Regions from separate parts of the Citrobacter sp. MNAZ 1397 genome, predicted to be linked through region 1. Evidence: predicted binding sites of a transcription regulator. Region 1 holds the regulator's gene; each other region holds the start of a gene.
The links. The regulator Fur, encoded in region 1, represses iron uptake genes when iron is present. The targets are predictions, from matches to a motif close to ATAATAATGAGAACNACTATCAA.
Positions count from the first base shown of each region.

Region 2: the regulator Fur is predicted to act here: its motif matches at 1,535-1,557, upstream of efeU (iron uptake transporter permease EfeU).
Region 3: the regulator Fur is predicted to act here: its motif matches at 1,921-1,943, upstream of sufA (Fe-S cluster assembly scaffold SufA).
Region 4: the regulator Fur is predicted to act here: its motif matches at 1,863-1,885, upstream of L2097_RS08900 (TonB-dependent receptor domain-containing protein).

Region 1 covers NZ_JAKIVH010000001.1:2,558,939-2,562,111, forward strand. Annotated here, with positions in the region: gene ybfE (LexA regulated protein) at 1-155, shown strand, start outside; gene fldA (flavodoxin FldA) at 305-835, shown strand; gene fur (ferric iron uptake transcriptional regulator) at 1,125-1,577, shown strand; gene chiQ (ChiQ/YbfN family lipoprotein) at 1,673-2,008, opposite strand; gene chiP (chitoporin ChiP) at 2,026-3,173, opposite strand, start outside.
Region 2 covers NZ_JAKIVH010000001.1:2,208,685-2,211,857, reverse strand. Annotated here, with positions in the region: gene L2097_RS10410 (DUF3574 domain-containing protein) at 1-113, shown strand, start outside; gene L2097_RS10405 (NupC/NupG family nucleoside CNT transporter) at 151-1,335, opposite strand; gene efeU (iron uptake transporter permease EfeU) at 1,613-2,446, shown strand; gene efeO (iron uptake system protein EfeO) at 2,501-3,173, shown strand, end outside.
Region 3 covers NZ_JAKIVH010000001.1:1,026,508-1,029,680, reverse strand. Annotated here, with positions in the region: gene sufC (Fe-S cluster assembly ATPase SufC) at 1-2, opposite strand, end outside; gene sufB (Fe-S cluster assembly protein SufB) at 19-1,503, opposite strand; gene sufA (Fe-S cluster assembly scaffold SufA) at 1,512-1,880, opposite strand; gene L2097_RS04705 (histidine phosphatase family protein) at 2,235-2,864, opposite strand.
Region 4 covers NZ_JAKIVH010000001.1:1,931,304-1,934,476, reverse strand. Annotated here, with positions in the region: gene L2097_RS08910 (helix-turn-helix transcriptional regulator) at 509-1,192, opposite strand; gene L2097_RS08905 (Rdx family protein) at 1,489-1,776, opposite strand; gene L2097_RS08900 (TonB-dependent receptor domain-containing protein) at 1,999-3,173, shown strand, end outside.

The DNA.
Region 1 (3,173 bases):
TTCGTGGGCTTAAACGCGTCGAATTAAAACTCAACGCCGAGGCTGTCGACGCATTAAACGCGCTGGCGGATGCGCGGGAAATGAGCCGCAGCGAACTGATTGAAGAGATGTTACTGGCTCAGCTTAACGCGCTGAACAGCCAGGAAATCCTCTGAATTATCGCAAAAATTCACTTTCATGTTGCACAGAGTGCAGTCTTGCGTGATTGCAGTTTCCGCGTGCTTCTCTGATCTGCTATGATTGCCCTTATCCGTGGGCCAATCGCCACCACCATATCATTAAGTTTCAAGAGGTTATTTTACTCATGGCAATCACAGGCATTTTTTTCGGCAGCGATACCGGTAATACCGAAAACATCGCAAAGATGATCCAGGCTCAACTTGGTAAAGATGTTGCCGATGTGCATGACATTGCTAAAAGCAGCAAAGAGGATCTTGAAGGTTACGACATCCTGCTGCTTGGCATCCCGACCTGGTATTATGGTGAAGCACAGTGTGACTGGGATGACTTTTTCCCGACGCTGGAAGATATCGATTTTAACGGCAAACTGGTTGCCCTGTTTGGCTGTGGCGATCAGGAAGACTATGCAGAGTATTTCTGTGATGCGTTGGGCACTATCCGCGACATCATTGAACCGCGCGGCGCAACCATCGTAGGCCACTGGCCGACCGAAGGTTACCATTTTGAAGCGTCCAAAGGTCTGGCAGACGACAACCACTTCGTTGGCCTTGCTATTGATGAAGACCGTCAGCCTGAACTGACCGCTGGCCGTGTCGATAAATGGGTGAAACAGATTTCCGAAGAACTTCATCTGAATGACATCATCAATGCCTGATGTTGTTTGGCGCAACCTGCTGGTTGCGCCTGATTAATAGATAAAAGCGATGGAAATAATTGCTACAATTTTTTAACTTTTTTCTCCAGCGCTGTACAATGACCCCTGATTAAAACGGGTAACACAAAGGACTTTGTTGACGCTACCACGTTTTATAAGCTTACTTTACTTGAGGACTTGCAGTTTTCATTCAGGCATGGCAGTTCTATAATGAGACGCATTATCCCAGGTGCATTCCTTGTAGCTTCCCAACGGGAAGTGAATCGTTTAGCAACAGGACAGATTCCGCATGACTGACAACAATACCGCATTAAAGAAGGCCGGCCTGAAAGTCACGCTTCCTCGGTTAAAAATCCTGGAAGTGCTTCAGGAGCCGGAGAACCATCATGTCAGTGCGGAAGATTTATATAAGCGCCTGATCGACATGGGCGAAGAGATTGGGCTGGCGACGGTGTACCGTGTGCTTAACCAGTTCGATGATGCCGGGATCGTGACCCGCCATAACTTTGAAGGCGGTAAGTCCGTCTTTGAACTGACCCAGCAGCATCACCACGATCACTTAATTTGCCTGGATTGCGGCAAAGTGATTGAGTTCAGTGATGACTCTATTGAAGCGCGTCAGCGTGAGATCGCGTCCAGACACGGTATTCGTCTGACTAACCACAGTCTGTACCTCTATGGCCATTGCGCCGAAGGCGACTGCCGTACTGACGAAAACGCGCACGAAGCCGCTGAGAAATAATCATCAGCTTCGTAAAAAAGCCAACCTCCGGGTTGGCTTTTTTATTTCTGACTTTACCGCATAAAAAAGCCCGCCGAAGCGAGCCTTTGATACGGTTAATTTACCGCGTTATGGTGATGAATCTCCTGCCAGATCTGGTCACAACGGGTTTTCACCGCCTGCCCGTTTCCGGTATGCGTCGCTTCAAGGCATTGCTGATAATCCAGCGTGCGCACACTCTCTTCCTCCGCAAATTGCTGGTGTGCTTTCTCTTTGCGCAGAACATCCAGTACGCTTCTGCACGCCGCCGTTTTCTCCGGTGAACCTTCTGCCGTATTAATACAGGCGCTGTAAGCCTCTTTTAATCGCGCATCTTCCTTTGGCGCCTGCGGCTGTTGCACACAGGCGGCAAGTCCCAACGTTAGCAGGGCAAGTAATATTGGTTTCATCATCATGGCACTCCCTGGTATTAGAAAATATTCAGCGGCGCAATGACGATAAACTTCACGTCACGTTCGTCCTGGAAGATGTTGTTATATCCACCACCCCAGCTCGGAATATTGGAATGGTTATCATATTGGGTGAAGTGCAACTTGAATAACGTGCCTTTTGCCATCCCTTCCTGCACGGTGTAAAGCAGGTCGAGGCTATACGCTGACTCTTTAATGGCGTTGCCCGCATCGTAGTATTTGTCGCCAGAGGAGACAGTAGACGGTTTGGCATCCCAGCCATAGACGTACGATGCGCCAACCGCCCAACCAGGCAGATTCCAGCCTTTCAGGTCATACATGGCGCCGACAAAGACGGATTTCTCGTTATGGGCGTTAAAGTCAGAACGGTTGTCCCACCAGATATCCAGGCGACCATTGGAAGAGCCATACCGTGGCGTCATACGTGAATTGAAATAGCCCTGGCGACCATCGGCTTTGACCCAGGTTCCCTCAAGGCGTAAATCCACCGGACCGACCGTATAACCAAAGGTGAGCGCCTGTAACCACGCGGTGCCGTCGTAAATATCATTGATGGTGTTGTTATCGGCCTTGTCGCGCGAACCATAGAACTGATAACTGGTGGAAAGCGGGTTCCCTATGACGTCAAACTTATAGCTGGCTTTGGCAAAGTATTGATCAACGTAACCTTGTGCCTGACCAAATGCGGCTTCAAGGAGAAGGTTGTTTTTAAAATCGTACGATGCGCCCAGAGAGTGGACGTAGTCGATTTTACTCACGCCATCGTTCTGGTAGAAATGATCCGTTTCGTTATACCACGGCGCTTTGTATTCATTGGCCCACATATACGAGAAGCTCAGCGCGCCGTTATCATCGTAATCCAGTTTTGCGCCGGCTTCCGCCCCCTGATAGGTACCCGGCATAAAGCTCCAGTTTGATGCCAGCAGAGTTTGCCCGGTTGGCTGGATATACCCTGCCCTCGCCCATACAGGACCATATTTAAATTTCGCTGCGGCTGTATAGAGACTTGCGCCGCTACGATCGCCGGCCCAGTCTTCGTCATACACTTTGTGGCTATTGGAAAATGCGATTTCATTCGGATGTCCGCTTTCTGAGGATTCAGCCATCTCAATCGCTGCAAAGACCGCGACATCAATACCGAACATAT
Region 2 (3,173 bases), 350 kb from region 1:
GGAAAGATGTTCAGAGTGAAAAGAATATCGAAGCGTTACGGGGAATTTATAAATCGCGCTTTGCGCAGGAGTCCGTGATGCGAGTCGATCAGCCGGTTTGCGTACAGTTCTGATGAAAGAAACGGCGGGTGAGAAGCCCGCCGTGACTTATTACAATACGACGCCTGCAAAGGCGGCAGAAAGCAGACTCACCAGCGTGGCGCCATAGACCAGGCGCAAACCGAAGCGGGAGACAACATTCCCTTGCTGCTCGTTAAGCCCTTTAATGGCGCCCGCCACGATACCGATAGACGCGAAGTTGGCGAACGACACCAGGAAGACGGAGAGGATCCCAAGCCCACGCGGCGTCATTCCAGCGGCAACTTTCTGCAGTTCGATCATTGCGACAAACTCGTTCGCCACCAGTTTGGTCGCCATAATGCCACCTGCATGCAGAGCATCCGAAAGCGGAATGCCGACCAGCCACGCCAGCGGGTAGAACACATAGCCAAGAATTTGCTGGAAGCTGATGCCAAACAGGGCAGAGAACAGGGCATTGACCGCGCTAATCAGGGCAATAAAACCAATCAGCATCGCCAGAATAATCATCGCGACTTTAAAACCGGCCAGAATATATTCCCCCAGCATTTCAAAGAAACTTTGCGATTCATGGAGCTTTTCTAGTTTAATTTCCGGCTCGGCTTCCGGGCGCGCTGGATTAATGATCGACAGGATAATAAAGGTGCTGAACATATTCAGGATTAACGCCGCCACCACATATTTGGCATCCAGCATCGTCATGTAGGCGCCGACGATCGACAGCGATACCGTCGACATCGCCGTTGCTGCCATGGTGAACAGGCGACGTGAGGAGAGGTCGGCCAGAATCCCTTTATATGCAATGAAGTTTTCCGACTGGCCAAGGATCAGCGAGCTGACCGCATTAAACGACTCCAGCTTGCCCATGCCGTTGAGTTTTGACAGCAGCGTGCCGATAAGACGAATAAAAATCGGCAGAATACGCCAGTGTTGCAAAATACCGATCAATGCGGAAATAAAGATGATAGGGCACAGGACGCCAAGGAAAATAAACGCCAGCCCTTTTTCACTCATACCGCCAAAAACAAATCCGGACCCTTCGCCTGCGAATTTAAGCAGTGTTTCAAAAAAGCCAGAGACATATTTAATCAGGGTCAGCCCGCTTTGCGCATGCAAAAAGAACCATGCCAGCGCCAGCTCAATAATCACCAGTTGCAGAATAAAACGTATGCGAACGTTGCGGCGGTCGAAGCTGGTAAGCCATGCCAGAGCCAGTATGACGACCAGCGCCAGCAGAAAATGTAGAAAGTTGATCATAATGGAAAATGTGCAGGTAATTGGGGCGCTCATTTAGCCACAGCCCGTATACTCAGTAAACAAAAAGTTAATGATTTGTAAGCTAACTTTTTGCCATGCAACCGCTGATTCTGCATAACCTGCGTGGCTATCCTTGCTCACCTGCGGTCTGGTTACATCCATTCATTATTCCGATCATTTTTCGCTTGAGTTTCCTTTTGCCGTAATGATAATCACTATCAAAGAAATTTACTTTTCTTTTCAGCAATTGACCATTGATGACAGCAGAGGCGTCCGGATGTTTGTTCCATTTCTCATTATGTTACGTGAAGGTCTCGAAGCGGCACTGATCGTAAGTTTGATTGCCAGTTATCTCAAGCGCACCCAGCGCGGACGCTGGATTGGCGTGATGTGGATAGGCGTATTCCTCGCCGCAGCGCTATGTCTGGCGCTCGGCATCATCATTAACGAAACCACCGGTGAATTCCCGCAGAAAGAGCAGGAATTATTTGAAGGTATTGTCGCGGTGATAGCCGTGGTGATCCTGACGTGGATGGTCTTCTGGATGCGCAAAGTCTCCCGTAACGTCAAAGTGCAACTGGAGCAGGCAGTGGATAACGCTCTCGCAAGCCGTAACAACCACGGCTGGGCGCTGATCATGATGGTCTTCTTCGCCGTGGCGCGCGAAGGGCTAGAATCGGTCTTCTTTCTGCTGGCGGCATTCCAGCAAGATGTGGGGATTTGGCCGCCGGTGGGCGCGGTTCTCGGGCTGGTGACGGCGGTGGTACTGGGTTTCCTTCTCTACTGGGGCGGTATTCGCCTCAACCTTGGCGCATTCTTTAAATGGACCAGCCTGTTTATTTTGCTGGTTGCTGCGGGGCTGGCGGCGGGGGCGATTCGCGCCTTTCACGAGGCTGGACTGTGGAACCACTTCCAGGATGTGGCGTTTGATCTGAGTAACGTGCTGACCACGCACTCCCTGACGGGCACGCTGCTGGAAGGCATTTTTGGCTATCAGGAAACACCGAGCGTCAGTGAAGTGGGTGTCTGGATCCTCTACTTAATTCCTGCGCTGGTGCTGTACGTGATGCCAACGCGCTCAGGTTCGCAGCCTTCCAGAGCTGCACAATAAATAGCGGTACCGGGTGAGTTTTAGTTACAACATACTTTTAAGAAGGGAAGGGTCATGGCAATTCATTTTCGTCGTAGTGCGTTACAGGCAGGGATCGCAACGCTGCTTTCTTGTGCGTTTGCTGCCCATGCAGCGGATGTTCCTCAGGTCAAAGTGACCGTCACGGACAAGCAGTGTGAGCCGATGAGTTTGACGGTCAATGCGGGGAAAACACAGTTCCTGATCGTCAACCAGAGCCAGAAGGCGCTGGAATGGGAAATCCTGAAAGGCGTGCTGGTGGTTGAAGAGCGCGAAAATATCGCGCCGGGCTTTAGCCAGAAGCTGACCGCTAACCTGCAGCCGGGTGAATATGACATGACCTGCGGCCTGCTGACCAATCCGAAAGGCAAACTGATAGTCAAAGGCCAGGCAACGGCGGATGCGGCAAAAAGCGAAGCGCTGCTAAGCCTTGGCACTGCCATCACCGACTACAAAGCCTATGTGACGGCGGAAACGGCGGATTTGGTGAAAAACACAAAAGCATTCACCGACGCAGTGAAAGCGGGGGACATTGCGAAAGCGAAAACGCTGTATGCACCGACCCGTCAGCACTATGAACGTATCGAACCGATTGCTGAACTGTTCTCCGATCTGGATGGCAGCATTGATGCCCGCGAAGACGATTACGAGAAGAAAGCCGACGATCCGAAATTTACCGGCTTCCACCGTCTGGAAAAAGCCCTGTTTG
Region 3 (3,173 bases), 1.5 Mb from region 1:
ATGTTTATTCCTTCATTCTTAACCGACGCTGTGTTCGAGACTAATAGCCAGCAATTTTTGTGCTTCAACGGCAAACTCCAGCGGCAACTCGGAGAACACGTCTTTACAGAATCCATTAACAATCATTGAAATGGCGTCATCTTCGCTGATACCGCGTTGCAGGCAGTAGAACAACTGATCCTCCCCAATGCGTGAAGTCGTGGCTTCATGCTCCAGCTGCGCACTGTTATTGCGGCACTCCACATAGGGGAAGGTATGCGCCCCACAATCCGGGCCTATCAGCATGGAGTCGCATTGGGTGAAATTACGCGCGTTGGTGGCGCTCGGCATGATTTTCACCAGCCCGCGATAGCTGTTCTGGCTGTGCCCGGCCGAGATCCCTTTCGAGATAATGGTCGATTTTGTGTTTTTGCCGATGTGAATCATTTTGGTGCCGGTATCTGCCTGCTGATGCCCGCTGGTCAGTGCCACGGAGAAGAACTCACCGATGGAGTTATCGCCGCGCAGGATGCAACTGGGGTATTTCCAGGTGATAGCTGAACCCGTCTCCGACTGCGTCCAGGACATTTTACTGTTCTCGCCTTCGCACAGCGCACGCTTGGTCACGAAGTTGAGGATCCCGCCAGTGTTGTTATCCCCGGGGAACCAGTTCTGCACGGTAGAGTATTTTACTTCTGCATCTTTATGGATGATGACTTCCACCACGGCAGCATGAAGCTGGTAGCTGTCGCGTACTGGCGCGGAGCAACCTTCGATATAGCTAACGTAGCTGCCTTCATCCGCTATCAGAATGGTACGTTCGAATTGCCCGGTTTTTTCGGCATTGATGCGAAAATAGGTCGACAACTCCATCGGGCAACGCACCCCTTTCGGGATGTAGATAAACGTACCGTCAGAGGCGACAGCCGCATTCAACGCCGCAAAGAAGTTGTCGTTGGAGGGCACGACGGTACCCAGGTATTTTTTCACCAGTTCCGGATGGTCGTGAATGGCCTCGCCAAACGAGCAAAAAATAATCCCCTGTTCGGAAAGTTTTTCCCGGTAGGTGGTGGCCACAGATACGGAGTCAAAAATGGCGTCGACCGCCACTTCACGCCCTTCACGGACCGGCACGCCAAGTTGATTGAATGCCGCTTCCACTTCGTCAGTCAGAAACGCATTCGCGCCAGTTTGCTGTACCGCCCCCGGTTGCGAGGCAAAAGTATCATCACAGCTTCCGCAGGATGGCGCGGAGTAATAGCTATAGTCCTGATAATCGAGTTTCGCATAATGGGCTTTCAGCCAGTGAGGCTCTTCCATCTCAAGCCAGGCGCGAAACGCGCTCAGGCGAAATTCCAGCATCCATTCCGGCTCGTTACGTTTGGCCGAAATCGCGCGCACGACATCTTCATTAATGCCCTTCGCCAGTTCGTCAGTGGTTAACCGGGTAAAAAAGCCCTCTTTATAGTTGAGGTTTCCGGTCCAGGTTTTGACATCGTCTGTTGCTTCAGTATTACGAGACATAGTACCGCCTATACCCCAAAGCTTTCGCCACAGCCACATTCGTTCTGGGCTTTCGGGTTATGAAATTTGAATAACTGGTTTAATCCTTCGCGCACATAGTCCACTTCGGTGCCATCAATAAATGGCATCGCGCCGAGCGGCACGTACAATCTTGCGCCATCTTTTTCAAAAAGCAGGTCGTCTTTATCCGGTTGCGTGACGGTATCCAGCACATAGCCAAAACCTGCACAGCCGGTTTGTTTAATCCCCAGCCGGACCCCCAACAGGTCGGGTTGCTTACGGGTTAATGCGCGAATGTGTTCTGCAGCGGCAGGCGTCATCGTTAGCCCGCGCCAGGCAAAGTCAGCCGGGTCGAACGTCTCTGATTGCGATTCCATAGGTCTACCTCACGTCATAAATCCTGAAAGACATAACACTATGTTAGTGATAATGATTATCACTTCAACCTCTATTCCGAAGGGTTATTCGTGTCCTGCCCGTTTTTTAAGCACATGGTATAAGCATAGACTCTATGCGAAGGCTTTACAGAGAAGTGAAAGATTGTTTAATGATTTGATAAATAATAGCTATTTTCGCCAGCGAGTATGGCGCGCCTGCGTCAGGAAAAGATGTATAGGTAATACCTATTTTTGAGATAGGGAGCAAAAAGAGGAATTCCGAAAATTTTTCCTGATATCAAAAAGTTAACTTCATCACAAAACGGAATATCAAGAAGATACGTAACACTCGGTCTACAGCGAATCGAACCCAGGTGGCGTCCGTCGGGAAAAGAGATGGGTCGACATTCCCCATTTTTCTACCGCGAGTCCTTTTTCCGTACAAGCGAGAATAGAATACGCGCCATTCAAATGCGCATATCGGTCAAAATTTTCGGGATTATTATCTATCAGCGTACTGATAACCGACTGGATAACGTGCCCGTGGGAAACGACGCACACATTGCCCTCGAAAACCGACAAACCGGACAGTGCGGTCAGGACTCTTCGGGTAGCCTCCTCTGGCGTCTCTCCATTTTGCGGTCTGATACCCGGAGTGCCGGAAAGAACCATCGCAGCGTGCGTGCGCTCTTTTTCTGTTAATTCGTCAATACGTTTCCCTTCTAAATCGCCGAAATGACGTTCAACAAAGGCAGGATCGAGTTGAAGCGGGCTATCGAGCCAGGACGCGATTTGCCCGGCAGCGGTTACCGATCTTCCCAAAGGCGAAGCAACGACAAGGCCAATAGATTTGTCTATCAGATCCCGACACAGTGCAGTGATCTGTCTGGTGCCTTGCCCGGTAACCGGGCTGTCCAGATGCCCCTGAATTCTGTTTTCAACATTCCAGACGGTTTCACCATGCCGGACCAGATAAATTTTCATCACACACACCGCATAAGAGTTATGTTCAGGTAGACGACACCGTTATTTCATCAATACTCGCAGTAAATACATCACTATGTCCATCACCCGCACAGACAAAACAAGACACTGTTATGCCTGTATTTCATACGCGAATTGAATGCATTGTACAGGTCCTATAATGGTAAAATGTATCAACAGTGTCTCTACCCAAAGTGGCCGTCATTATGCGTTGGTTCCTGGGCATTCTTGCCGTTGTCATCATCCTCGCTGTCCTCGTTATCCGCTCCCGATTAAAAGATACTGATGACGATTATTAACCTTGCCGTC
Region 4 (3,173 bases), 630 kb from region 1:
TTCCCGGGAATCATTTGGCAAACGCATCATGCGATAAAGTCATGGCAAAGTGAATAACAGAGGTTAAATTCGATTTGAGCATTTCCTTAAGTAATGTAAAACGGGTGATAAAGTTCACAATAAAAATAAAATACACTCTATTTTCAAGTGATTGCATTGGCTGGGAGGCATGCCGAAATAAACAGGAAGGCAATCATCCCATTTATTCTGGAACATTCAATGAACGACGCTTGTTTGCCGCTGTTTTGAAATGTGAACCAGCGGAGTGAAATTGAGAAATAAATCCCGTTTTAGCGTTCATTCATTTCATAAAGATCACTTGTTGTCGTAAATTTTGGTTTACGGTCTGGTTGTGTTGCAATGTTAAAGGACTGTTTTTCAGTAGGTTATAGTGGTCGTGGTGCGTGGAGGATTTTGTTTTCCGTTCACAAAGTACACTGTGACAGATATCGGCACTGAAGCGAAAAAGGAGCAGGGCGCAGCCATGATGGCCGCGCAACGACAGGCATTATGCCTGGTGGGACTTACGTTCACGCAGATACTTGTAGATGGCATAGCGGGTGATACCAAGACGGGCAGCGACAATTTTAACCGCGTCTTTTAGTTCGAAAATCCCGTTATTATACAGCTGATTAACCACCTCTTTGTTTTTGAATTTGCGGGTTATCATGACGTCTTTTTGTACGCTGGCAATGACCTTATCTGCCGCTTCCATTACAACCTCATGCGGGCTGGCAGCGAAATGTTCGGTAAAAGGCATGGGGGCCTCACTGTCCGGGATCAGGGTTTCGAGCATCTGGTGAAAGGGAACCGAGAGATTGATATTGACGCAAAATAGCCCAATCGCTTTCCCTTCTTCGCCAAATAACACCGATGTCGCTGATTTAAACAATTCGCCTTTCTTATTTCGCGTAAAATAGCTCAGCGTATTATTGATGCCCGTTTTGTTGAACAATTGCAGGGTCTTAAGTCCCATATCAGTAATAGGCGAGCCGACTGTTCTGCCGGTGTGGTGGCCATTAATAATTTTATTCACCGAGGCATTGTGATCTTCAAATGAATGCAGCACCACTTCGCAGTGTGGGCCTATCAGTCCTGCGATCATTTCTGCAAGATGGGAAAATGATTTCATGCATTCTGTATCCGCATCGGTAAATAAGCCGATATCCTTGATTGATTCATCTTTATTCATTGTTATCTCCATTGTTGATATTTTTCGCATCATATCGGGCAGCAGAAAAGGCTTAATGGGGGAAAATAAATAATATGAAGCAGATCACTTAAATAAAGTGATCTCTTTTTAATCAATGGGTTGGATTGAGCGGGGTAAATATATATTTACTGCGTGGAGGATTATTTGCAGCCGTCTTTTGAGAAAATATAAGCACGGTGGTGAAAAAAGGGATTAAGGTACCACGGTGCTGTTTGTCTCTGATATTTATTGATGCGCGAGCATCCAATATTGATGGCTCGCACATTCCCTGAGAGCTAATTGTTTTTCTTTTCCACATGCCCAAGATCTTTATCCGGGAAGCAGTAATCCCGCACGCGGCGTTTCAGCTCAGCCGCATCCGGAAAACCGCCATCCACTTTACGGTCCCAGATAACCTTACCGTCAATATCAATGACAAAAATACCGCCCGTACCTGGCGCCAGGGTAACGGAACCTAAGTCGGTACTAAAGCTGTGAAGGAGTTCCTGCGCCATCCAGCTGGCGCGAAGCATCCAGTTGCACTGGGAGCAGTACTGTAAGGTGATGGCGGGTTTGGTTTGCATAATCGTGTTAACCAGCAAGTGTAAACGTTGGCTTAGTGTAGACAAAAGAATGCGCAAAGCGTGAAGAAATTGCGAAGTTGTTGCAACTGATAATAGTTATCATTATGATTCCGATCAAGAAAAAGAGCGAAGCTGTGTGTCCTGTGCTGACATCACCCGCTCAATAAAAAGACTGGAAGCACGGTGGGCCTGATACTAATAAATTCTAAGGCTTGCAAAATTATGGGTACATCGCAACTTTCCCGGGCACCGTTTCGTAAGAGCGCCCTGGTGACTTCACTGCTCGCAGCACTGTATCAGACCACGGTTATGGCGGCTGATACTCACGTCAAACAGACCACCCCGGACGATACCCGGCAGGACAATGCCGAGGAGATGGTTGTTACCGCCCCTGTACCGATACTGAAAGCGGGCAGCAGCCATAGGGTGAGCGCCGAGGATCTGCAAAACAAAGGCGCCAACGATTTTGGCTCAGTCATGCGCTATGAACCGCTTATTAGCGCCACCGGCGCAAGCGGAGGGTCCGGCAATGGCAAAAGCGGCTTCGACCGTGGCGGTTATACCGGATACAACATTCGCGGGCTGGAAAGTAACCGTGTCGGTATCGACGTTGACGGCATTGCGCAACCCGATGCCACCGGGCGTAGCTATGTCAGCCGCGCGGGCCTGAACACCTTTGGTATTGGCCGCGATTATATCGACCCGTATATGTACGGTGGGATTGATATTCAGTCTGGCGCCACCTCCACCGAAACCGCCAATACCTCTATCGGCGGCAACGTCTCGTTCCAGCCGAAGTCGGCAGACACTTACCTGCACCCGGGTAAGCAGACTTACTTCGGTTACCAGTCTGATTATGATTCAGCGGACCGTAGCTGGCACAATGGCCTGACGGCGGCGGGCGGCGATGAAACCCTGCGCGGTATCTTTGTTTACAGCCGCCGCGATGGTCAGCAGACCCGTAATAACAGCGGCACTATTGACGCCTACCCGGCAAACTGGCACTCAGATGCGATGCTGGCTTCCGGTATCTGGCAGCCGAATGAGACACATAAATTTACCGGCACGTTCGATTACTACCACAAAACCAACCACACCCATTACGATGCGTGGAACAGCGCGGGCAGTTCCATTATCGGCAATGCCAACCAGACCAGCCAGACGCGTCGCTGGGGCGTCAGCCTGAAAGATGACTGGACGCCGGTGAATGCGTGGCTGGACAGCATGTCCACCAAAGTGTACTACCAGCATACCGAAGCTCACGACTGGACATACATGCCGGACAGCACCACGCTGTCGATGGAAACCGTTAATTCCAACTACGATACCGATACCTGGGGCATCACCAACGCGCTGACGAAAACCCTTGGGCGGCACGATTTAAGCGCCGGTTTCAA